One region of the Pseudomonas sp. Marseille-Q7302 genome, then DNA from elsewhere that is predicted to be linked to it. Evidence: riboswitches for the same ligand, from Rfam matches in the RefSeq annotation. Region 1 holds a riboswitch; the other holds the start of a gene.

Region 1 (11,587 bases):
GTTGATCCAGGGGGATACCCGGCTGACCCCGGATCAGGGCATCACCGCGGGCAGCAAGAGCCTGCAGGTAGGTGGTGCCCAGTTGCGCAAGGCCGCTGCCAGTGCGCGGCAATTCCTGTTCCTCGAAGGATCGCGGCGGCTAGGTCTGGATCTGGCGGTGGTGGATACGGTGGATGGCCGTGTGGTGTATCGCGGTGATCCCACTGGACGCTATGTCAGCTATGGCGAGCTGGTCGGCGGGCGGCCTCTGGGTCGGCTGGTCAACCAGGCCGTACGGACCCGGGCCATCAAGGATTACCGCCTGGTCGGTACTTCGGTGCCGCGCGAGGACATTCCCGCCAAGCTGTTCGGGAGCTTCGATTACGTCCATGACTTGCGCCTGCCCGGCATGCTGCACGGTTGCGTGGTGCGACCGCCCTGCACCGGCTCGGCGCGGCTGGCGGGGGTGAGCATTCGCGGCATTGATGCCAGTGCGCTGCCTGCCGGTGCTCAACTGGTGTACGAGGGCGCCTTCGTCGCGGTCTTGGCGGCGCAGCCATGGCTGGCGCGACAGGGGGCTGCGGCATTGCGGGTGGACTGGAGTCTGGTGCCGGACATGCCGCTGCCGGGCGAGCTCTATGCGCACCTGGAAGCCAAGGCCGGCCCGCCCGAGGTGCAGCAGGAGGCGGGTGATGTCGAGCAGGAGCTGGCGAATGCCGCGCAGCGGCTCGATGCCGAGTACCGCTGGCCCTATCAGAATCATGATTCCATCGGCCCCTCCTGCGCGGTGGCCGAGGTCCGCGCGGATGGTGCCACGGTCTGGAGTGGAACCCAGGGTGTCTATCAGCTACGGGCGGCCTTGGCGGATCTGCTAGGACTGCCGGAGGAAAGCATCCATGTCATCTATCAGCAGGCCTCCGGCTGCTATGGCCACAACGGCGCCGATGATGCGGCTGCCGATGCGGCGCTGCTGTCCAAATTGAGTGGCCGACCGGTGCGGGTGCAATGGAGTCGCGCTGACGAGCACGGCTGGAATCCCAAGGGGCCAGCCATGTTGATGCGCCTGGCCGGGGGTCTGAGCACCGCGGGCGACCTGCTCGCCTGGCGCTTCGCCAACTGGACGCCTACCCACCTGACCCGGCCCAATGACCAGACTGGCAGGGCGGCGCTGCTCGCCGGACAGCTGGCCTACAACCTGCCGCTCAAGGGCGGGCGGGGCGGTGGCGATCGCAACGCCCCGCTGGATTACGACGTGATCAATGTCCAGGTATCCACGCACTGGCTGGAAGCCAGCGATTCGCCGCTGCGACCGTCGGCCTTGCGTGCCCTCGGGGCGGTCGGCAATACCTTCGCCAATGAATCCTTCATGGATGAGTTGGCCCTGGGGGCCGGGGTCGATCCGCTGGAATTCCGCCTGCGCTATCTGCAGGACCCGCGGGCGCGGGCGGTGCTACAAGCCGCTAGCGCCAAGGCCGGGTGGCAACCGCCGGCCCCGCAGGAAAAGGCCTGGGACGGTGCCCCCGCGAAAGGTCAGGGTCTGGCCTTCCTGCGCTACGAAAACGAGAACGCCTATGTGGCCGCGGTGGTCGAGGTGACAGTGAGCGAGGCCACGGGTATCCGGATCACTCGGGTGGTGGTGGCCCATGATTGCGGTCTGATCGTCAACCCGGACGGCTTGCGCAATCAACTGGAGGGCTGCGTGGTGCAAGGCATCGCCCGGACCCTCAAGCAGGCGGTGCGCTTTGATTACCAGGGGGTGACGAGCCTGGAGTGGGGCGCCTATCCGCCGCTGACCTTCGATGAGTTGCCCGAGCTGGAACTGGAGCTGATCGATCGGCCAGAGGAGCCGGCGGTGGGCGCCGGGGAGGCCACCACTGCCGCCATCCCCGCGGCCATCGCCAATGCCGTCGCCGCGGCGACCGGTCTGCGCCTGCGCGAGGTGCCCTTGAACCGCGAGCGCCTGCACGCCGCGCTGGCCGCTCGCGGTTAGGCGCGTTTCAGGCGCTGCTTGAAAAACAGCACGCCACCGGCGCCCAGCAGGGCCACCACCGCGGCGCCGATCCACAGGGGCTCGTTGCCGGCGAAGCTGAATTGGTGGGCGCCCTTGGCGGCCAGGTAACCCGGACTCATCATCAAGGGCGCCCAGACGATGGCGGACAGCACGTTGGCCGACTGAAAGCGCAGCTGGTTCATGGCCATCATCCCGGCCACCAGGGGCACGGTGTTGCGGATCATGGTCAGGAAGCGGCCGCCGAACACCGCGAAGAAGCCGTAGCGGCGGAAGAACAGCCGGGTCTTGGCTACCTGCTTGCGATAGCGGCGGAAGGGCGGCCGGTGGACGATGCTGGGCCCGAGCCAACGGCCGATGATGTAGGAGCAGATGTCGCCAAGGATCGCGCCAACGATGGCGGCCAGCACCAGCGGCACTGGCGAGAGGACCCCTGAGCCAGCCAGGCCGCCGACCACCAGCATCAGCGCCGTAGCCGGAATGAAGACGCCCAGCAGCACCAGGGATTCGCCAAAGGCGAGCAGGCCGACGATCAGCGGCGCCCAGGCCTGATGGGTTTCGATGAAGCCAAGCAGCGATTGCGTGAGAGATTCCATGAGGGCCACTCTTGCCGGAAAGTCCTAAGACTACGCGGCGCCCTGAGTCTGCCAGCCGCTTCAACAGCTTGAATCAATTTCCGTTGCCGGAAGTGCGCAGGAGCGCGCATTGGCGCCCCTGCTGCCGGCCTCAGGTCTCCGCCAGGGCGTCCTGAGCGGCCTGCCAGCGCAGGTCGTGGCGTTCACCCACGACGAAGCGATCGCCCTGGAAATCCCAGCGCTCCACCTCGGCGGTTTTTTCGGCGCCTTCACCGACCAGCAGGCGATTGAAGGAATTGGGCGAGGTACCGCGCACCCGAGAGGAGAGGGCGGTGCCGGCCTGGACGATCCAGACCTCGCGGGGCAGGGTGGGGTATTGCCGGCTCAGCGGCAGCACATAGGGCAGGTGGATGTGGCCACCCATCACCAGGTCCAGACCGGCATCGGCCCAGGTGGCGAGGGCGTGGTCGGCGTTATGCTGCAGGTTGCTGAGGTCGCTGAGTTCGAGGGCGCCAAAGGGCTGATGGGCGATGACGATGCGCAGCTTGTCCGGCCCGGCGCGGCGCAGGCGCTCGGCCACGCGCTCGATCTGTGCGGTGCTCACCGCACCGTCCTTGTGGCGCTGCGGAGCGGTGGTGTTGAGGCCCACCAGCAGCAGCTCGTCGTTCTCGAAACTGGGCTCCAGATCCCCACCGAAATGGCGGCGATAGTTGCCATAGGGCGTCAGGAAACGGGCGAAGACGTTGTACAACGGCAGGTCGTGGTTGCCCGGGATCACCAGGGTGCGTGGGATGCCGTAGCTTTCCAGGCGTTCGACGAACACCTTGGCGGCGGCGAATTGCTCGCGCCGGGCGCGCTGGGTGATGTCCCCCGAGAGGATGAGGACATCGGCGCCGTGTTCGCGGACATGGGCTTCCAGGGCCGCGACCACGGCAGGTTGCTCGGTGCCGAAGTGAGTATCGGAGATTTGCAGAAGGGTCGTCATGAGGACCTGGTTTCCAACGGATTCCCCTTTACGACCGCAACGGGCGCCAAGCTATCCAGCAATACTGTCTAAAGGCTAGTTCAAGGCCTGCCAGCCACGCGCAGCAGCCTTGAACCCTCTTTTAGACTTCGCCGTCGTGGTGCCAGGCGTCATGCAGGTCGGAGGCGTTGGCTTCGCCGACTTCGGCGCGGGCCTTGAGCCAGTCCAGCAGGGCGGTACGGTCTTCCTCGGTGGGCGAGGTGTAGCGCTTGTTGGCCATGATGGTGCCTTCGACCCAGGCGTTGTCGAAACCGCCGATGTAGTCCAGCTTGCGCTCTTCGACGTAGTCGATGAAGTCACCCAGGAAGGTGTCCAGATCGTCTTCGCTGAGTTCGTTCTTGAAGCTCACCTTGATTTCGAAGGCAAGCTCCTGGAACTCGCCCAGGTACTGCTTCTTGCGCAGGCGACGCTTCATGCGGCTCAAACGGGGATCTTGGTTGGTATCGGTCATGGCGAAGGCCTGGATATCGATGAAAGGGCAGGCATTATCCCTGGCGTTGGTCGGTAATGCCAATGGTGACCGCCGGGAGGGGCGGTTAGCATGACGGTTTTGGCTGCGACCAGAGCGCGCAGGGGTGGAAGGATGACGGGCAAGACGAGAAGCCGCTCCGGTAGCGTGACCATCCGCGACGTGGCCAGCCTGGCCGGCGTCGCACCGATCACCGTCTCGCGGGTGGTGAACGCGCCCGCAAGCGTCAAGGCGGCCACCCGTGAGCGGGTACTGGCCGCCATAGCAGCAAGCGGCTACATGCCCAACCTGGTGGCTGGGGCCTTGGCCTCCAATCGCAGTCGATTGGTGGCGGTGCTGGTGCCCATGCTGACCAATCCGCTGTTCGCCGACAGCTACCAGGCGGTGGCCGAGCGACTGGCTCAGGCCGGGTATCAGGTGTTGCTGGGCGTCACTGGCCACGATCCCGAGCATGAAGAGGCGCTGCTGGCGACCATTCTCAGCCGGCGGCCGGATGGCCTGATCCTGACCGGCGTTGATCACACGCCGGCCAGCCGTGCCCGGCTCCAGGCGGCGGGCGTACCGGTGGTGGAGACCTGGGATCTCAGCGCGGAGCCCATCGATCAGGGGGTGGGGTTTGACCATGAGGCAGTGGGCGCGCTGCTGGCCGAGCGGGCTAACGCTGGTGGTTATGCCCAGGTCGCCCAGGTGGCGGTGGACGACCCCCGCGGTACCCGGCGACGTCTGTGCCTGAGTCGGGCCCTGGCCACCCTCGGCATCGCCGAGACGGCGCCGGCGCTATTCACCGGCCTGCCCAGCCTGGAGCAGGGGCGCCAAGCCCTGTGCCAGCTGCTCGCCCAAACCAAGGTGCGGCCGCTGCTCGTGGTCTGCACCTCCGACACCCTGGCCCATGGCGTGCTGACCGAGGCCCTGGCGCAGGGGCTGGCGGTGCCCGGCGACGTGGCGGTGATCGGTTTCGGCGACATGGCCTTCGCGGCCCATACCCTGCCTGCCTTGACCACGATACGGGTGGATGCCACGGCCTTGGGGCACACGGCAGCGGAATTGTTGTTGGCCCGTCTGGCGGGTAGTGATGGAGAGCCACAGCAGCGCGACCTGGGTGTCGAGTGGATCGAGCGCGGTAGCGCCTAAGGACAGGTGGCGGTTGTCAGACGACTTGTTGGGCGCTAGGGTGATTGAAATGGTAGCGGTACCATTTTCGCTCAGCAGAGGAGGAGCCGGATGAAGATCGTGATGATTGGTGAAGCCGCCACGCACCAGGAGGCGCTTGCCAGGGACCTGGTCGGCCCGGCCACCTTTATTACCTTGCCGCGGGAAGCCCATAAGTCAGCCACCTGGGACGAGCGAATCGAGGACGCCGATGTTCTGGTCGCCATGCGTCTGCAGCGTTCAACGCGGGCGCCCAGGGTACGGCTGCTGCAGGTACCTGGCGCTGGTCTAGATGGCATCGATTTCGGAGTGCTGGCAGCGGACTGTCGCGTCTGCAACGTCTTCGAGCACGAGATTCCCATGGCCGAATACGCCCTGGCCTGCCTGCTGGATCATGAGGTGCGCCTGGGTGAGGCCCAGGCGGCCTTCGCCAGCGAGCGTTGGACCCATGCCTATCTGGGGCGCCAGCCGCGTGGTGAGTTGCAGGGCAGGACCCTGGCGATCCTGGGTTTCGGCAGGATCGGCCAGGCGGTGGCGCAGCGGGCGCGGGCCTTCGGCATGCGCATCCTGGCCATCACCCGTAGTGCCCGCGACGGCCGGGTGCCCGCCGGGGCCGATGCTGCCCTTGCGCCCGAGGCGCTGAACGAGGCTCTGGGCCTGGCCGATTACGTAGTGCTGGCCTGTCCGCTGGACGAGACCACCCGGGGCTGTTTCGGCGCTGCCCAGTTCGCCGCCATGCGGCCGGAGGCCGTGCTGCTGAACCTGGCACGGGCGGCGGTGGTGGAAGAAGCCGCCCTCTATCAGGCGCTCGCCGACCGGCGCATCGCCAAGGCGTACCTGGACGTCTGGTACCGCTACCCCAGTGGCGAAGGCGATCTCGTGGCACCCGCACGGCATCGCTTCGAAGAACTGCCCAATGCCGTCTGCACGCCGCATGTCTCGGGTTGGACCCACGGGCTGTTCGCGCGCCGCTATGCCTTCATCGCCGCCAACATCGAACGCCTGCGTCGGGGCGAAACGCTGCTCAATCAGGTCCACGGACCTCGCTAGAGGAGGCGCCGTGCGCATCACTCGCATTGAAACCATGAGGCTCACGCAACTGCCCAATCTGCTCTGGGTGGAGATCCACACCGACAGTGGCCTGGTCGGTCTGGGTGAGACCTTTCGCGGCGCCGAAGCGGTGGAGGCGCAGATACACTCGCTTTGCGCGCCACTGCTATTGGGTCGCGATCCCCTGCAGATCGAAGCCCACAGCCGGGCGCTGCTGCGTGGCTATCTGGGCTTCAACGGCAGCGGCGTGGAAACCCGAGCGGCTTCGGCGCTGGATATCGCCCTCTGGGACCTGTTCGGCCAGGCTATGGGCGTGCCGATCCATCAGCTGCTGGGTGGCCAGGTCCATGAGCGGATGCGCGCCTACAACACCTGCGCCAGTCCCAACTTCAATACCGGTGGTGAGCAGCGCCGGCTGATCGCCAAGGGCGAGGCCCGCGTGGCCGGTCGCTACGATGATCAGGTGGCGGCGGTGGAAAACCCGGGCGAACTGGCCCAGAGCCTGATGGACGAAGGGTTTGCCGCCATGAAGATCTGGCCCTTCGATGCCTTCGCCCTGGCCAGTGGCGGCCAGTATCTATCCAGCACCGACTTGCGCCAGGGTCTGGAGCCCTTTGCGCGCATCAGGGAGGCGGTCGGCGATGGCATCGAGGTGATGTGCGAATTCCATTCCTTGTGGAATCCGACCTGCGCCCTGCAGATCGCCCGAGCACTCAAGGACTACAACATCTTCTGGGCGGAAGATCCGATCAAGATGGATCACGTTCAGGGGTTGGCGGATTTCCGGCGGCTGGCGGGCATTCCGGTCTGCGGCAGCGAGACCCTGGCGATGCGCGGTGCCTTCCGCGATCTGCTGGCGGCCGATGCGCTGGACTATGTGATGGTGGACCTGTCCTGGTGCGGTGGGTTGAGCGAGGCACGCAAGATCGCCACCTTGGCCGAGGCCTATCAGAAGCCCATCGCCCCGCACGATTGCACCGGACCGGTGGTGCTGATGGCCTCGCTGCATCTGGGGTTGGCCTCAGCCAATGCCATCTTTCAGGAAGTGGTGCGAGCCTATCTGGCGGGCTTCTATCGTGAGCTGGTCACCGAGCTGCCGGTACTGGAGCAGGGCTGGCTGCTACCGCCAACCGCACCGGGCCTGGGCACCGCCCTGCATCCGGCGCTGCGTCAGCGGCCGGACCGGATCGGGCGGGTATCAACGCGGTAAGGGGCTCAGGCGGCCATGGCTGCGCAGGCATCGGCGCAGGCTTCACAGGCCTGGGCGCAAGCCTGGCAGTGGTCGGCCTTGTGCTTGCCGCATTCGGCGGCGCAGGCGCGGCAGGTCGCCACGCAGAGGGCACAGGCTTCGGCCAGGCGATCGCTGCCGCGCTGCATGAAAGTGGCGGCCAGACGGCAGGCGTCGGCGCAGTCACGATCCAGGCGCACGCAATCGCGCATCATGTCCAGATTGGCTTCACCCAGACAGGCGCTGGCGCAGGTTTCGCACGCGGCCGCGCAGTCGAGGCAGGCCTTGATGCAGGCAGCGAGGGAGGATTCGGTCATGGGTATCTCCTGGCAGTGGGGTGCTAAGGGTGGACCCGGCCGCCGGCCGCCGAGTTCGGCCCGCGCGATCGATTGACGCTCTCTCGGGTAGTCCGTACCCTGCGCCCTTGCACGTGGTGCCCCGTTTGAGCCGGGGTGAAACAGGGAAGCCGGTCGAGCCGGCGCTGCCCCCGCAACGGTAGTTGAGTAGCAGCTGCGCGAGACCCACTGGCCCCGGCCGGGAAGGGGCGCAGCGGGTGCCCGAGGGTATCGACTCACCAGCCCGGAGACCGGCCACGCTTGCGTTCATCTCGGCGATGCGGAGGGCGTCGTGCGGCGTCGCCACCTGCCTTGCGCGGGCGGCGTCTCTGCCCGTTTCTCCGTCGCGCCCGCACCCGGAGAACCGCCATGACCGACACCCCTGATTCGAACAGCCCCGAGCGTGACGAGCGCCATCGCGCGCGCATGGTGCGCAAGAAGGCGGTGATCGACGCCCGGATCGCCGATGCCCAGGACGAACGCGGCCTGCTGCTGGTGCACACCGGCATCGGCAAGGGCAAGAGCAGCTCCGCCTTCGGCATGGCGGCACGCGCCCTCGGCCACGGCATGCAGGTCGGCGTGGTGCAATTCATCAAGGGCCGCCGCGACACCGGCGAGCAACTCTTCTTCAGGCGCTTCCCCGACGAGGTGCGTTACCACGTCATGGGCGAGGGTTTCACCTGGGACACCCAGGATCGTGCCCGCGACCTGCAGTCGGCGGCCGCGGCCTGGGCGGTGGCAGTGGAGCTCTTGCGCGATCCGGCCATCGGCCTGGTGCTGCTAGACGAACTCAACATCGCCTTCAAGCATGGCTATCTGGAGGTCGACCAGGTGCTGGCCGATCTCGCCGGGCGCCCGGCGCACCAGCATGTGGTGGTGACTGGCCGCGGCGCGCCGCCGGCCCTGATCGAAGCCGCCGACACCGTGACCGACATGAGTCTGGTCAAGCATGCCTTCCAGGCCGGCGTCCGCGCCCAGCAGGGCATCGAATGGTAGGCGAACCGCGGCACTGCCCGGCGCTGCTGATCGCCGCCCCGGCCTCCGGTCAGGGCAAGACCAGCGTCACCGCCGCCCTGGCCCGGTTGCATGCACGCCAGGGTCGGCGGGTGCGGGTGTTCAAGTGCGGCCCGGATTTTCTCGATCCGATGATCCTCGCCCGTGCCAGTGGCGCCCCGGTCTACCAGCTCGATCTGTGGATGATCGGCGAGGCCGAGAGTCGGCGCCTGCTGTGGGAAGCGGCGGCGGAGGCGGACCTCATCCTCATCGAAGGCGTCATGGGGCTGTTCGACGGGCAGCCGTCGGCGGCGGACCTGGCCGAGCGCTTCGGCGTACCGGTGCTGGGGGTGATCGACGCCGCGGGCCTGGCGCAGACCTTTGGTGCCCTGGCCTATGGCCTGGCCCACTATCGGCCGAGCCTGCCGTTCGCCGGTGTGCTGGCCAATCGCAGTGGCAGCCCGCGGCAGACGCAGCTGATCCGCGGCAGCCTGCCGGAGGGCATGACCTTCTTTGGCAGCCTGCCAAGAGATGCCGGCATCGAGCTGCCCAGTCGCCACCTGGGGCTGATCCAGGCCGACGAGGTCACCGACCTGGATCGCCGCCTGGACATGGCGGCCGATGCCCTGGCCGCCAGCTCCGACATCGAATTGCCGCCGCCAGTGGCCTTCGCCGCGCCGGAGCCGACGCCGGTCGAACCGCTGCTGGCCGGGGTGCGCATTGGCGTGGCCCGCGATGCGGCCCTGGCGTTTCTCTACCAGGCCAACCTGGACTTGCTGCGCGCCCTGGGCGCCGAGCTGCAATTCTTTTCCGTGCTCGCCGACTCGACGCTGCCGGAAGCGGACAGCCTCTATCTGCCGGGCGGCTATCCCGAGCTGCACCTGCAGGCGCTGTCCAATAACCTTGGCATGCGCGCTGCCATTCGCGCTCACCATGCCGCCGGCAAGCCGATCCTCGCCGAGTGCGGTGGCATGCTCTATCTGCTTCAGGAGCTGACCGACAAGGCCGGTGAGTCCGCCGCCATGCTCGGTCTCTTGCCGGGCAGCGCACGGATGCAGGCCCGGCTGACCGCCCTGGCCCTGCAGTCGGTGGAGTTCGCGCAGGGCACCTTGCGCGGCCACACCTACCATCATTCCGCGCTGGAGTCGCCCGAGGCACCCTGGGCGCGGGGTCTGTGCCCCAATGGTAAGGCGGTGGCCGAGGCGGTCTATCGAGACGGTCGCCTCACCGCCAGCTATATTCACTTCTACATGCCGTCGGCACCCGCCGCGGCCGCCGCGATGTTCAAGCCGTGACCACGACACCCTATACCCCTGCCGAACAAGCCGCCGTCTACCGAGCCATCGCCGAGCGCCGCGACATGCGCCATTTCTGCGGTGGCGAGGTGCCTCCCGAACAACTGGCCCGCCTGCTGGGTGCCGCCCACCAGGCCCCCAGCGTCGGGCTGATGCAGCCCTGGCGCTTTCTGCGCATCAGCGATCCGGTCTTGCGCCAGCGCCTGCACGAGCTGGTGGAGGAAGAGCGCTGCGCCACCGCCGAAGCCCTCGGCGAGCGCAGCGATGACTTCATGAAGCTCAAGGTGCAGGGCATTCTCGACTGCGCCGAGGTGCTGGTCGCTGCCCTGATGGACGGGCGCGAAGCCCATATCTTCGGCCGCCGTACCCTGCCGGAGATGGACCTGGCCTCGCTCTCCTGCGCCATCCAGAATCTCTGGCTGGCCGCGCGTTGCGAAGGCCTGGGCATGGGTTGGGTCTCGCTGTTCGACCCGGAAGCGGTGCGCACCCTGCTGGAGATGCCCGAGGGGTCCCAGCCAGCGGCCATCCTCTGCCTGGGGCCGGTGGAAGCCTTCTATCCGCGACCCATGCTGGAGGAGGAGGGCTGGCGTCAGGGCCGCCCGCTGGAAGAACTGGTCTTCGAGAATCGTTGGGGCCAGAAGCCATGATGCTGGCCTTCGCGGTCGTCGGCGGCATGCTGCTCGACCTGCTGCTCGGCGAACCCCGGCGGGCCCATCCCCTGGTGCTGTTCGGCCGCTACGCCGACAGCCTCGAAGCGCGCTTCAACCCCGGTGGCCGTGGCTGGCGCAGTCATGGGGTGATGGCCTGGAGCCTGGCCGTGCTGCCCTGGGTGCTGCTCACCGCCTTGCTCTGCCAGATCGGCTGGCTGGCCTGGATCATCCAGCCTCTGGCACTGTATCTGGCGGTGGGACTGCGCAGCCTGGGCGAGCACGCCGAGCCGGTGGCACGTGCCCTGCAACGCAACAACCTGCCCGAGGCGCGGCGCCGGGTCGGCTACCTCGTCAGTCGGGAGACGGGCGAGCTGGACGAAACCGCTGTGGCCCGCGCCGCCACCGAATCCGTACTGGAGAATGGCAGCGACGCCGTCTTCGCCGCGTTGTTCTGGTTCGCCCTGCTCGGCGCGCCGGGCGTGGTGCTCTATCGCCTGGCCAATACCCTGGACGCCATGTGGGGCTACCGTACCCCACGCCTGGAGCGTTTCGGTTGGGCTGCGGCGCGCCTGGACGATGTGCTCAACTATATTCCCGCGCGTCTGGTCGCCCTGACCTATGCCGGTCTTGGCCGCTTCTGGAGCGCCATCGAAAGCTGGCGCTCCCAGGCGCCGCTGTGGGACAGCCCCAACGCTGGCCCGGTGATGGCCGCCGGCGCCGGGGCCCTGGGGGTGAGCCTGGGCGGCGCTGCTCGCTACCACGGCGAATGGCACGAGCGTCCGTTGTTGGGTCGCGGTCCGGCCCCTACCTTCCTGGCCATCACCCGTGCCCT
Region 2 (11,587 bases), 890 kb from region 1:
TTGGTCTGATGGTGAGTGCGGGCAGCGATTTCCATGCGCCAGCCGATTGGTCGGACCTGGGCATGTACCGTCCGTTGCCCGAAGATCTGCCGCCCCTCTGGGCGCGCTTCAGTCAACCGCTGTACCCTCAGAATCGGGAACCCCAATGAGCCAGTTCATCGAGATTCATCCGCAGAATCCCCAGCCGCGGCTGATTCGTCAGGCCGTGGAAATCATCCAGTCCGGTGGTGTCATCGCCTATCCCACCGATTCGTCCTATGCGCTGGGCTGCCGAATCGGCGAGAAGAGTGCCGTGGAGCGGATTCGCCGCATCCGCCAGCTCGACGACAAGCACAACTTCACCCTGGTGTGCTGCGATCTCTCGGAGCTCGGCATCTATGCCAAGGTGGATACCAGCGCTTTCCGCCTGCTCAAGGCCTATACGCCCGGGCCCTATACCTTCATCCTCAACGCTACCCGCGAGGTGCCGCGGATGCTGCTGCATCCCAAGCGGCGCACCATTGGTGTTCGGGTGCCCCAGCATCCCATCACCCTGGCGCTGCTGGAAGCGCTGGGCGAGCCGCTGATGAGCGTGAGCCTGATTCTTCCCGGGGATGAGGACGCCCTCGGCGATGCCTGGGAAATCCGCGAGCGCCTCGACCACTTCGTCGACCTGGTGATCGAAGGCGGACCCGGTGGCTTGCAGCCGTCCACCGTTATCAGCCTGGCCGACGACGAGCCCGAGGTGATCCGTGTCGGTGCCGGTGATCCCACGCCCTTCATGATCGAAGCATGAGCGAGGCCCTGGATCCCCAGCTGCTCGAACCCGAGCAGCTGCGCCTGGCGCTGGTGTATGGCGAGGCCTTCACCGAGCTGCCCCAGGACCTCTATATCCCGCCGGATGCGCTGGAGGTCTTTCTCGAAGCCTTCGAAGGTCCGCTGGACCTGCTGCTCTATCTGATCCGCAAGCAGAACATCGACATCCTCGACATCCCCGTCGCCGAGATTACCCGGCAGTACATGAGCTATGTCGAGTTGATGAAGGCGGTGCAGCTGGAACTGGCCGCCGAGTACCTGCTGATGGCAGCCATGCTGGCGGAGATCAAGTCGCGCATGCTGTTGCCCCGTGCCGAAGGCCTGGAAGCCGAGGAAGAGGATCCGCGCGCCGAACTGATTCGCCGGCTGCAGGAGTACGAACGCTTCAAGAAGGCCGCCGAGGATCTCGATGACCTGCCGCGCGAGGGGCGTAACTTCGTGGTACCCACTTTGCCGGCGCCCGAGGCGCGTGCGCGCAAACTGTTGCCCGAGGTCGAACTGGGCGAGCTGCTGCTGGCCATGGGCGAGGTGCTGCGCCGGGCGGATCTCTTCGAGAGCCACCAGGTGACCCGTGAGGTGCTGTCTACCCGCGAGCGGATGAGCCAGGTGCTGGAGCGACTCAAGGACGGCGCCTTCGTGCCCTTCGTCGCCCTGTTCACCCAGGAAGAAGGCCGTCTCGGTGTGGTGGTGACCTTCATGGCCATCCTCGAACTGGTCAAGGAATCCCTGGTGGAGCTGGTCCAGAACGAAGCCTTCAGCCCCATCCATGTCCGCGCCCGGATCAGTGGCGCCGACGCCGAAGTGGCGCCTCAGGAATAGGCCAGGGCCGCCGTGGCGGCCGCGCTCTTGCGCTTGCTCACGCGCAATCGGGCACCTTCGCCAGCCGCCCTCAATGCCGCGGCCTCGGCAATGCTCGAGCTACCGGTGTGTTCCAGCGCGACAACGCTGGGTGAAAGGACGCCGACCTGCTGGGCCAACTGCGCCGCCGTGAAACCGAGCAGTGGCAGGTGCCAGCGCTCGGCGAGGGCGCATAAGGCCCCTTCTTCCAGTCGACTTTCCACCGTGGCCAGGGCCGTCAGGGCGGTGATTTCGCACTCGGCTTCCTGCAACACCGACTGCGCCAGTTCGGCGAGTTCGTCCAGCGAGCAGCCCCGCCGACAGCCCAGGCCCAGAACCCGTTTCATGGGTGCGAAGCACCCTGACGGCGAAACAGCCAGCTGCAGGCCAGTCCCAGCAACAGCCAGAACGGCAGATTGCTCGCCAGCACGGCGATCTGGAAGTGCCGCTGCAGCTCGTGCGGTGCCAGGCTGGAATGCTCGATGGGCTGGGGCGCACCTAGCACATGCGGCAATACCAGCAGACCCAGAGCGATGATCTTGTAGCCGGGATGGCGGGCGAAGACCAGCAGGGCGAGGGCGGACGCGGTGGCCCCAGCGGTGCCGATCCACCAGGTTTGCCTTAGGGTCAGGTCGGCTGCGGCGGTCCCTGGCAGTTCCGGTGGCAGGCCGAGGCTGGGCGCGAGGCAGAAGGTGGCATAGCCAGCCAGTCCCCACAGCAGGCCCTGGTAGGTTCGGTGCGGCGTGCGCAGATTGAACAGGCCCGCCAGGACCAGGCCGAAGCCCACAGCCACCACCAGGTTGCCGCCAAAGGTGGCCAGGGTGCGTGGCCAGCCGTCTTCCGGCGACCAGGCTTCTGCGCCGTGCTCATGCTGCTCCGTCATGACCGGTGCCTCGACCTGTACCTCATAGGTTTCCGCCTGAAGGATGAGCGGGGTCAGCCAGAGGCTCTGCAGGACGCTCAGCAGAAGGGCGGCGAGCAGGCCGGCCACGCCGGCACTGAAGGCGATACGCTGAAACATGCCGATCTCCTCTTAGTGGCAGGGGAAGCCTTCGCTGTGGCGGGTGTCGTGGGCGCCGTTGTGCAGGGCCTCGACATGGGAAAAGCCGGCCAGGAACACCAGGCCCAGGCCAAACAGGCAGGCGAGCAGGGTGGCCGTCAGGCGTTGGGTGCGGGTACTGGTCTGGGGCAGGGCGGTGGTGGAGCGGGCAGCGGTCATGACGAGGCCTCGGAGTCGAAGCGGCAGGGACGCGCCTAGGCAGCGGGCCGGTAGGCAGCCGCCGTCCAGCACGACCGCCCACCGCGGGTTGCTTGAAAGCGACAGGCCGGTCTCCGGACTCACGAGGGTCTTGCGGGGGCGGGCTTGGCAGCGCTCGGCCCGGCGTTGTCGAATCCTTCTCCGCAAGGCTCATCTACACCCTGTAAATGACGCTTGCTACGAAGGTTTCGTCTTGCCGTGCGCGGGCTCGCTCAAGATCGCATTCCCGTACGACTACCAGGATCGCCTTCCCCAAGCTTGCCGGCCGGGTGGCATCGTGATCCTGCGCTCGTCTACCGTTGCGGGGGCAGTGCCGGACTTGGACCGGCTTCCCGTTTCACCGCGACCCATGGCGGAGTCGCGACACCTGAAGCAGGGTCGAGCAGACCACGCGGGTCGTCCGACGGTCAAGCCTGTCCGATTGACACCCCGGCGGGGCACTCGTAGCCTGTCGGGCTTCGAGGTGCTCTTGTCCGCAAGAGCTTGAAAGGGAACGCGGTGCGACACCGCGGCTGCCCCCGCAACTGTAAGCGGCATCTTCAGCCTCTCCACAGAGCCTGTTCATAATGTGCTGCGCGTCGATCAACTGCGTTGAAGATGCTTTCGGAATGCTCATTTACCATTCGTAAACTCGAGCGCGAGTCCGATCCGCTTCCTTAAGCATCTTCGCCTTGTTTGACTCTAGCTCGCGAAATCATGAACAAGCTCTAAGGCCACTGCTCACGCGGGAAGGCCGGAGTCGGGCGCCGTGAGCCAGGAGACCTGCCTCGCTAGTTTTCCATACGCAACCGGGCGGGGTGATCCGGGCTGCCACCAGGGCCTCGCCAGCGTGCGAGCGTCCGGCATGCCTGCCCGCCTTTTCTCGCATTTCACCTAAGGGCAGCCCATGAAAACCCTGGCCAAGACCCCCGTCACCATCGTCACCGGCTTCCTCGGCTCCGGCAAGACCACCCTGTTGCGCCACATGCTCGACCATGCCGAAGGCCGCCGCATCGCGGTGATCGTCAATGAATTCGGCGAACTGGGCATCGACGGGGAGATCCTCCGTCAGTGCAGCATCGGCTGCACCGAAGAAGAAGCCCAGGGTCGAGTCTTCGAACTGGCCAACGGCTGCCTCTGCTGCACCGTGCAGGAAGAATTCTTCCCGGTCATGAAGGAGCTGGTGGCGCGTCGTGGCGACATCGACCACATCCTCATCGAGACCAGCGGCCTGGCCTTGCCCAAGCCGCTGGTGCAGGCCTTCCAGTGGCCGGAGATCCGCAACGCCTGCACCGTGGACGCGGTGATCACCGTGGTCGACAGTCCGGCGGTGGCTGCCGGCACCTTCGCCGCCCACCCCGAGCAGGTGGACGTCCAGCGCCGCCAGGATCCCAACCTGGACCACGAGTCGCCGCTGCATGAGCTGTTCGAAGACCAGCTGGCCAGCGCCGACCTGGTGATCCTCAACAAGGCCGACGGCCTGGATGCCGAGGCGCTGGCCCGGGTCCGCGCCGAGGTGACCGAGGAATTGCCGCCGGCGGTCAAGGTGGTGGAAGCCAGTCGCGGCGTGCTGCCGTTGTCGGTGCTGCTGGGGCTGCAGGCCGAGTCCGAGGCCCATATCGACAGCCGTCCGACCCACCACGACCTCGAGGGGCATGAAGACCACGATCATGACGAATTCGACTCCTTTGGTGTCGAATTGCCCGAGGTCGCCGAAGCAACCCTGCTGGCAGCGCTGACCGAGGTGGTCAAGCGCCATGGCGTGCTGCGGGTGAAGGGCTTCGCCGCCATTGCCGGCAAGCCGCTGCGCCTGCTGGTACAGGGAGTCGGCACCCGTTTCGACAAGCATTTCGACCGGGCCTGGCAGGCGGCGGAACCCCGTCGCACTCAACTGGTGCTGATCGGCCAGGAGCTGGACCAGGCGGCGATCACCGCTCAGCTGCGCGCTGCGGTGGCCTGAACCTAGATGCATCTGCTGCGTACCCAGCCGGGCGGTTTCGTCCCGGACGATGGCATTGCCCACCTGGCGCAGACGCCGGGTGAAATCGTCGTCCTCTGCAGTGGCGACTCGCATCTGGCGCTCCTGGCCGAGGCCACCCGCACTCTGGATGACGGCTATCCCAGCCTGCGCCTGGCCAACCCCATGCAGCTGCAAAACCACGCCTCGGTGGATCTCTATGTCGAGGAGGTGCTGAGCCAGGCGCGGGTGGTGTTCATCTCCCTGCACGGCGGCCAGGGGTATTGGCGCTATGGCATGGAACGTCTCGCCGAGCTGGCCGCACGGGGTCTGACCCTGATCGCGGTACCGGGTTGCGATCGCCCTGATCCGGAGCTGATGGCCCTGGGTACGGTCGCGCCCGAGCTGGCCGATCGATTGTGGCGCTATCTGCGCCAAGGCGGTCTGACGAATGCCCGGGATTTTCTCCATTGCCTGGCCGCCGAATGCCTGGGTGCCAGCTACACTCACGAGGCGCCACGAGAATTACCGCGCGTGGCGGTGTACCAGCCCGAAGGCCTTGGCCTCGATGGCTGGCGCCAACGCTGGCAGCCGGATTGGCCGACGGCGGCGCTATTGTTCTATCGCACCCATCTGCAGTCGGCCAACACGGCTTTCGTTGATGTCTTCTGCCAGCAACTGCAGGCCCAGCGACTGAATCCGCTGCCTATCGCCGTGGCCAGTCTCAAGGAATCCGCTTGCCTGACGGAAGTGGAGCGGCTGGTGGATGAGACCGGTACCGCGCTGATCCTCAATACCACCGGCTTCGCTCAATCCAGTCCGGAGCGGCCTAACCTGGCTCCTTTCCGCCGACCGGTGCCGGTGCTCCAGGCCATCTGTGCCCAGGACAACCGCGAGCGCTGGCTGGAGAATCCCCAGGGCCTGGGCGCCCGCGACCTGGCCATGCACATCGCCCTGCCAGAGCTGGATGGGCGCATCATCACCCGGCCGATCAGCTTCAAGGGTCTGGCCTGGCGCTGCGAGCGCAGCCAGAGCGACGTGGTCAACTACCAGGCCGACGAGGAGCGCATGACCTTCGTCGCCCGCCTGGCGCGCAACTGGGTCGAGTTGGCGCGGCGCCCGCCGGCGGACAAGCGCATCGCCCTGATCCTGGCCAATTATCCGACCCGCGATGGTCGCATCGGCAACGGCGTAGGCCTGGATACCCCGGCGGCGGCCCTCAAGGTGCTGGAGGCCTTGCAGGCGGCCGGCTACCCGGTGGCCAATCTGCCGGAGAGCGGTACTGCGCTGATCGAGCGCCTGCTCGGTGGCGTCACCAACGACAGTGCCCTGCGCGATCTGCGCCCAGCGTTGCAGAGCCTGGCGTTGGACGACTACCAGGCGTTATTTGGCCAGTTGCCGCCGAGCCTGCAGCAGGCGGTGACCGAGCGCTGGGGGCCGCCCGAGGCCGATCCCATGCAGCGGCGTGGCCGGCTGATGGTGGCCGGGGTGCGCTTCGGCCTGACCTTCGTCGGCATCCAGCCGGCCCGCGGCTATGACGTCGATCCCGCTGCGGTCTATCATGACCCGTCGCTGGTCCCGCCCCACGGCTACCTGGCCTTCTACTTCTGGCTGCGCGAGGCCTATGGGGCGCAGGCGGTGGTCCACCTGGGCAAGCACGGCAACCTGGAATGGCTGCCGGGCAAGGGCGTGGGCATGTCGCAGGAGTGTTGGCCGGACGCCATCCTCGGGCCGCTGCCCAACGTCTATCCCTTCATCGTCAACGATCCGGGCGAGGGTGCTCAGGCCAAGCGTCGTACCCAGGCGGTGATCATCGATCACCTGATGCCGCCGCTGACCCGGGCCGAGAGCTATGGCCCGCTGCGTGACCTGGAACGCCTGGCCGACGAATACTACGACGCCAGCCTGCTGGATCTGCGCCGGGCCACCGAGCTGCGCGCCGAGATCCTGCAGCTGGTGCGCGAGACTGCCCTGGACCGCGAGCTGGGCTTGGTCATTACCGATGACCCCGACAGCTGGTTGCCGCAGCTGGACGCCTATCTCTGCGACCTCAAGGAATCCCAGATCCGCGATGGCCTGCACGTGTTCGGCGAATCCCCGACCGGCCAGCTGCGCCGCGACACCCTGGTGGCCCTGCTGCGCATTCCTCGCGGCGACGCCCAGGGCGGCAACGCCAGCCTGCTGCGTGCCCTGGCCAAGGATCTGCAGCTGGCGTTCGATCCTCTGGCCGCCGATCTTGGCGAGCCCTGGCAGGGCGACCGTCCGGCGTGCCTTGCCGCGCTTTCCGCGGAACCCTGGCGCACCCGGGGCGACACCCGCGAGCGTCTTGAGCTGCTCGCGCTCGCCCTGGTCGCCGCGATGGTGGATGGCGAACCACTGCCCTTGGCATTGGCCGACCTGCCGGCGACCCACCCGGTGCTGGAGCAGCTGGTCGCGCAGGTGGCACCGGCCCTGGATGGCTGTGGCCCTGCGGAAATCGGCGGCCTGCTGGCCGCTCTGGGCGGTCGCTTCGTCCCGGCCGGGCCCAGTGGGGCGCCGAGTCGCGGCCGACTGGACGTGCTGCCCACCGGGCGTAATTTCTTCTCCGTGGACGTGCGCAACCTGCCAAGCATGACGGCCTGGCGACTTGGCTGGCAGTCGGCCAACCTGCTGCTGGAGCGCCATCTACAGGAGGAGGGCGATCACCTGCGCCAGCTGGGCCTTTCCGTCTGGGGGACGGCGACCATGAGAACCGGCGGCGATGACATCGCCCAGGCCATGGCGCTGCTCGGCGTGCGCCCGGTGTGGCAGACCGGCAGCGCCCGGGTCGAAGACTTCGAGATCCTGCCACTGTCACTGCTGGATCGACCGCGGGTGGATGTCACCCTGCGTATCTCCGGCTTCTTCCGCGATGCCTTCGGTGGCCTGGTGCGGTTGTTCGATGCCGCGATCCAGGCTGTCGCCGCGCTGGACGAACCGGACGACCTCAATCCCCTGGCCGCCCAGGTGCGGCGGGAGCGGGCCGCGCTGGAAGCGGCCGGCATCGAGGCCGACCAGGCCCGGCGTCAGGCGGGCTGGCGCATCTTCGGCGCCCAGCCTGGGGCCTATGGCGCCGGTGTCCAGGGTGCGGTCGAGGAGCGCCAATGGCAGGACCGCAGCGAGCTGGCTACCGCTTATCTCAACTGGGGCGGCTATGCCTATGGCGCCGAGGACGAGGGCACTGCTGCGCGCGACGACTTCTCCCGGCGTCTGGGTCGCCTGCAGGCGGTGCTGCAGAATCAGGACAATCGCGAGCACGACCTGCTCGATTCCAACGACTACTACCAGTTCCAGGGTGGCATGCTGGCGGCTGCCGAGACCCTGAGCGGCCAGCGCCGCGCCAGCTACTTCGGCGACCATGCCCAGGCCGACCTGCCACGCATCCGCACCCTCAAGGAAGAACTGGGCCGGGTCGTGCGTTCGCGAGCGGCCAATCCCAAATGGATCGCCGGCATGAAGCGCCATGGCTACAAGGGCGCTTTCGAGATGGCTGCCACAGTGGACTATCTGTTCGGCTTTAGCGCCACCACCGAACTGGTGGAGGACCACCACTATCGGCAACTGGCCGATGCCTATCTGCTGGACGCCGATACCCGCGACTTCGTCGAGCGCCACAATCCCGAAGCCCTGCGCGACATGACCGAACGCCTGCTGGAAGCCCAGCAGCGCGGCCTCTGGCAGGAGCCAGGCGACTACCGTGAAGCCCTCGAACAGCTACTGATGGATATGGATGAAGCCTGAGATGACCGCTCCCGTCTTCCCCCTGGCCGCCGTGGTCGGCGCGGACGACCTGAAACTGGCGCTGTGCCTGAATGCCATCGACCCCCGGATTGGCGGGGTGCTGATCGAAGGGCCCCGCGGCATGGCCAAGTCGACCCTGGCGCGTGGTTTGGCGGATCTGCTCGGGGGTGGCCCCTTCGTCACTCTGCCGCTGGGCGCCAGTGAAGAGCGCATCGTCGGCACCCTGGATCTGAACGCCGCCCTCGGCGCGGGCCAGGCGCGCTTCGCGCCCGGGGTGCTGGCCGCCGCGGACGGGGGTGTGCTCTATGTCGACGAGGTCAATCTGCTGCCGGACCACCTAGTGGACCTGCTGCTGGACGTAGCCGCCAGCGGTCTCAACCGGATAGAGCGCGACGGCATCTCCCATGAACATGCTGCCCGTTTCCTGCTGGTAGGCACCATGAATCCAGAGGAGGGCGAGCTGCGTCCGCAGTTGCTCGACCGCTTCGGTTTCGCCCTGGCACTAGACAGCCGGCCGGCGCCGCGTGAACGCGCTGAGATCTTGCGTCGGCGACTGGCCTTCGATAGTGATCCCACGGCATTCGTCGCCCACTGGGAGCCTGATCAGGCGTGGTTGCGCGAACGTTGCGCCCAGGCCCGTGAGCGCCTGGCCAGCATTCCCCTGGATGATGCGGCCCTTGAGGCCATCACCTCGGGCTGCCACCAGGCTGGCGTCGATGGCCTGCGCGCCGACCTGGTCTGGCTGCGCGCCGCTCGAGCGCATGCCGCCTGGCGCGGCGCCATAGCGATAGAACACGCGGACATTACCGCCGTAGCCGACTTCGCCCTGCGCCATCGGCGCAGAGAGCCAGCGGATTCCGCTCAGACAATACCACCCCTGCAAAGTGAGTCACCTTCTTCCGCCACTCCTGAGCAGGGGATGGGTAACCAACAGGGACAGGGTGAAGGCGAGCCTGCGGGAGGTGAGGGAGACGCCTGGGGCGCTCTGGCACCGGAGCCTGTGGCAGGCGGCCCCAGACGTCGACTGGGCGGGCTAAAAAAGCCCTAGGCATCCGATCTCCCCACACCCAGGATCGCGATGCCCGGGTCGGGGTGGGCAAGGCGTCAGGCGGTCGTCAAGGCGCACGGTCGCCGGGCGCAGCAGGCGCCGTCGCCTGGGTGCCCACATTGCTCCGTGGTCGCCCGCAGCGCATGAGCGATCTCGTGCGCCAGCCTCGCAGTCAACGGCCAGCCCAACTCTGGCTGGTGATCCTCGATCACTCTGCGTCCACTCGTCGCCATGGCGCCCTGGCCCAGGCCAAGGGGGTGCTGGCCGACTGGTTCGAACAGGCCTATCGACAGCGGGTCCGGGTGGCGGTGCTGCAAGCGGCGGGCGCGCGACCCGAGTGGTCCTTCCAGGGGCAGCGTAGTGGCCAGGTGTTGCAGGCCTGGTTGGATCAGCTGGAAGCGGGCGGCGGCACGCCGTTATTGGCCGGGCTGGCGGAAGCTGAGGACTGGCTGGCGCGCCGCCGCCGGCAGCATCCCGGTGAAGAGTGTCAGCTGCTGCTGGTCACCGATGGGCGGCTGCGCGAGCTGGAAGGCCTGGCGGTCCCGAATTGTCCCATTCGGGTCCTGGACATCGAGCTGGGTCCGCTGCGCCTGGGGCGGGCAGGGGAACTGGCTCGCCGCCTGGGGGCGGAGTACCGGCATCTCGAAGAGGTGCCGGTCGTCTAGCCCTGTTGGGCTTCACTGCGCTCAGCCCAACCTACGGATGCTACGGACGTAGGTTGGGCTGCGACGGCTCTGCCGTCGAAGCCCAACGCAGCGAGGCTTCCGTCTTGCGTTGTCGGGAGGGTTCCGCTGTCAGTGTGCGCCCTTCATCGCCTTGACCAGGGTATCCACGTTGTAGCGGAACATGGCCGCGTAGGTAGGCGCCGGGCCATCGGCGGGTGACAGGGCCTCCACATAGAGCTCGCCACCCGGTTGCGCGCCGCTGGCCTTGGCGATCTGTTGTACCAGGCGTGGATCATTGGAGTTCTCGAAGAAGTAGGCGGCAACGTGCTCCTGCTTGATCTGGCGGATCAGCTTGGCGACGTCCTGGGCCGAGGCCTCGGCTTCGGTCGACAGCCCCAGGGGCGAGATGAAGGTCACGCCATAGGCATCGGCGAAATAGCCGAAGGCATCATGGGAGGTCAGCACCTTGCGCTGGGCCTTGGGTACCTGGCCAATCTGTTCGCGGGCATAGCGATCCAGGGCCTCCAGTTCGGCGATGTAGCGATCGCCGTTGGCCTTGAACAGGGCGGCATCGGACGGATCCACCTCGGACAACGCCTTCACCACGTTGCGGGTGTAGACGATCACGTTGAGCGGGCTGTTCCAGACGTGGGGATCGATGCCGCCATGGTCATGACCGTGGTCGTCGTGACCGTGTTCATCCTCGTCTTCTGCCATTTCCCGGGTCTTGACGCCTTGGCTGAGCACCACTGGCGGACGCGCCTGGCCGGAGGCCTTGATCAGCCGATCCATCCAGCCTTCCAGGTGCAAGCCGCTCATGAAGACCACGTCGGCCTGCTTCAGCGCCTGGGCATCGGCCGGAGTGGGCTCGTAGGCATGGGGATCGCCGTTGGGGCCGACCAGGGAGGTGACCTGCACCTGGTCGCCGCCTACTTGTTTGACCACGTCGGCGATTACGGTGAAGGTGGCGACGGCCTTGACCGGCGCGGCCTGTGCCTGGCCGGCAACGGCGAGCAACAGGGCGGCGCCCAGCGAGAACAGGGATTTCATGATGACTCCTTTCAGTGGGTGAGATGAGGGCGAGGACGTAGCCGCCGGTACAGGCCCAGACGGCCGAACAGCAGGGAAAAGAGGTAGCAGCCGCCAGCGGTAAGCACGATGGCGGGCCCCGACGCATAGCCAAGGTGGTACGACAGCACCAGGCCGACCAGGCCGCTGAGACTGGCGATGAGGCTGGCCACCGCCATCAGGCCGGGCAGGCTGGTGGCCCAGAAGCGCGCAGCCGTGGC

The links. Region 1 has a riboswitch for cobalamin ahead of cobO (cob(I)yrinic acid a,c-diamide adenosyltransferase). Riboswitches for the same ligand answer to the same signal wherever they lie in the genome.
Region 2: it holds a riboswitch for cobalamin, as region 1 does, so the genes downstream of both, ACWPW1_RS12155 (CbtB domain-containing protein) here and cobO (cob(I)yrinic acid a,c-diamide adenosyltransferase) in region 1, are expected to answer to the same signal.

Annotation. Positions count from the first base shown of each region.
Region 1 covers NZ_CBCOPK010000001.1:1,693,881-1,705,467, forward strand. The annotation lists gene ACWPW1_RS07765 (molybdopterin cofactor-binding domain-containing protein) at 1-1,969, shown strand, start outside; gene ACWPW1_RS07770 (DedA family protein) at 1,966-2,583, opposite strand; gene ACWPW1_RS07775 (metallophosphoesterase family protein) at 2,714-3,547, opposite strand; gene ACWPW1_RS07780 (YggL 50S ribosome-binding family protein) at 3,669-4,037, opposite strand; gene ACWPW1_RS07785 (LacI family DNA-binding transcriptional regulator) at 4,170-5,186, shown strand; gene ACWPW1_RS07790 (2-hydroxyacid dehydrogenase) at 5,277-6,254, shown strand; gene ACWPW1_RS07795 (mandelate racemase/muconate lactonizing enzyme family protein) at 6,265-7,464, shown strand; gene ACWPW1_RS07800 (four-helix bundle copper-binding protein) at 7,470-7,799, opposite strand; cobalamin riboswitch at 7,897-8,091, shown strand; gene cobO (cob(I)yrinic acid a,c-diamide adenosyltransferase) at 8,187-8,813, shown strand; gene ACWPW1_RS07810 (cobyrinate a,c-diamide synthase) at 8,807-10,105, shown strand; gene bluB (5,6-dimethylbenzimidazole synthase) at 10,102-10,752, shown strand; gene cbiB (adenosylcobinamide-phosphate synthase CbiB) at 10,749-11,587, shown strand, end outside.
Region 2 covers NZ_CBCOPK010000001.1:2,581,915-2,593,501, reverse strand. The annotation lists gene ACWPW1_RS12180 (PHP domain-containing protein) at 1-149, shown strand, start outside; gene ACWPW1_RS12175 (L-threonylcarbamoyladenylate synthase) at 146-775, shown strand; gene ACWPW1_RS12170 (segregation and condensation protein A) at 886-1,614, shown strand; gene ACWPW1_RS12165 (cobalamin biosynthesis protein) at 1,605-1,979, opposite strand; gene ACWPW1_RS12160 (CbtA family protein) at 1,976-2,653, opposite strand; gene ACWPW1_RS12155 (CbtB domain-containing protein) at 2,666-2,851, opposite strand; cobalamin riboswitch at 2,939-3,276, opposite strand; cobalamin riboswitch at 3,335-3,674, shown strand; gene cobW (cobalamin biosynthesis protein CobW) at 3,777-4,829, shown strand; gene cobN (cobaltochelatase subunit CobN) at 4,836-8,585, shown strand; gene ACWPW1_RS12140 (ATP-binding protein) at 8,587-9,633, shown strand; gene ACWPW1_RS12135 (vWA domain-containing protein) at 9,636-10,298, shown strand; gene ACWPW1_RS12130 (metal ABC transporter substrate-binding protein) at 10,428-11,348, opposite strand; gene ACWPW1_RS12125 (metal ABC transporter permease) at 11,360-11,587, opposite strand, start outside.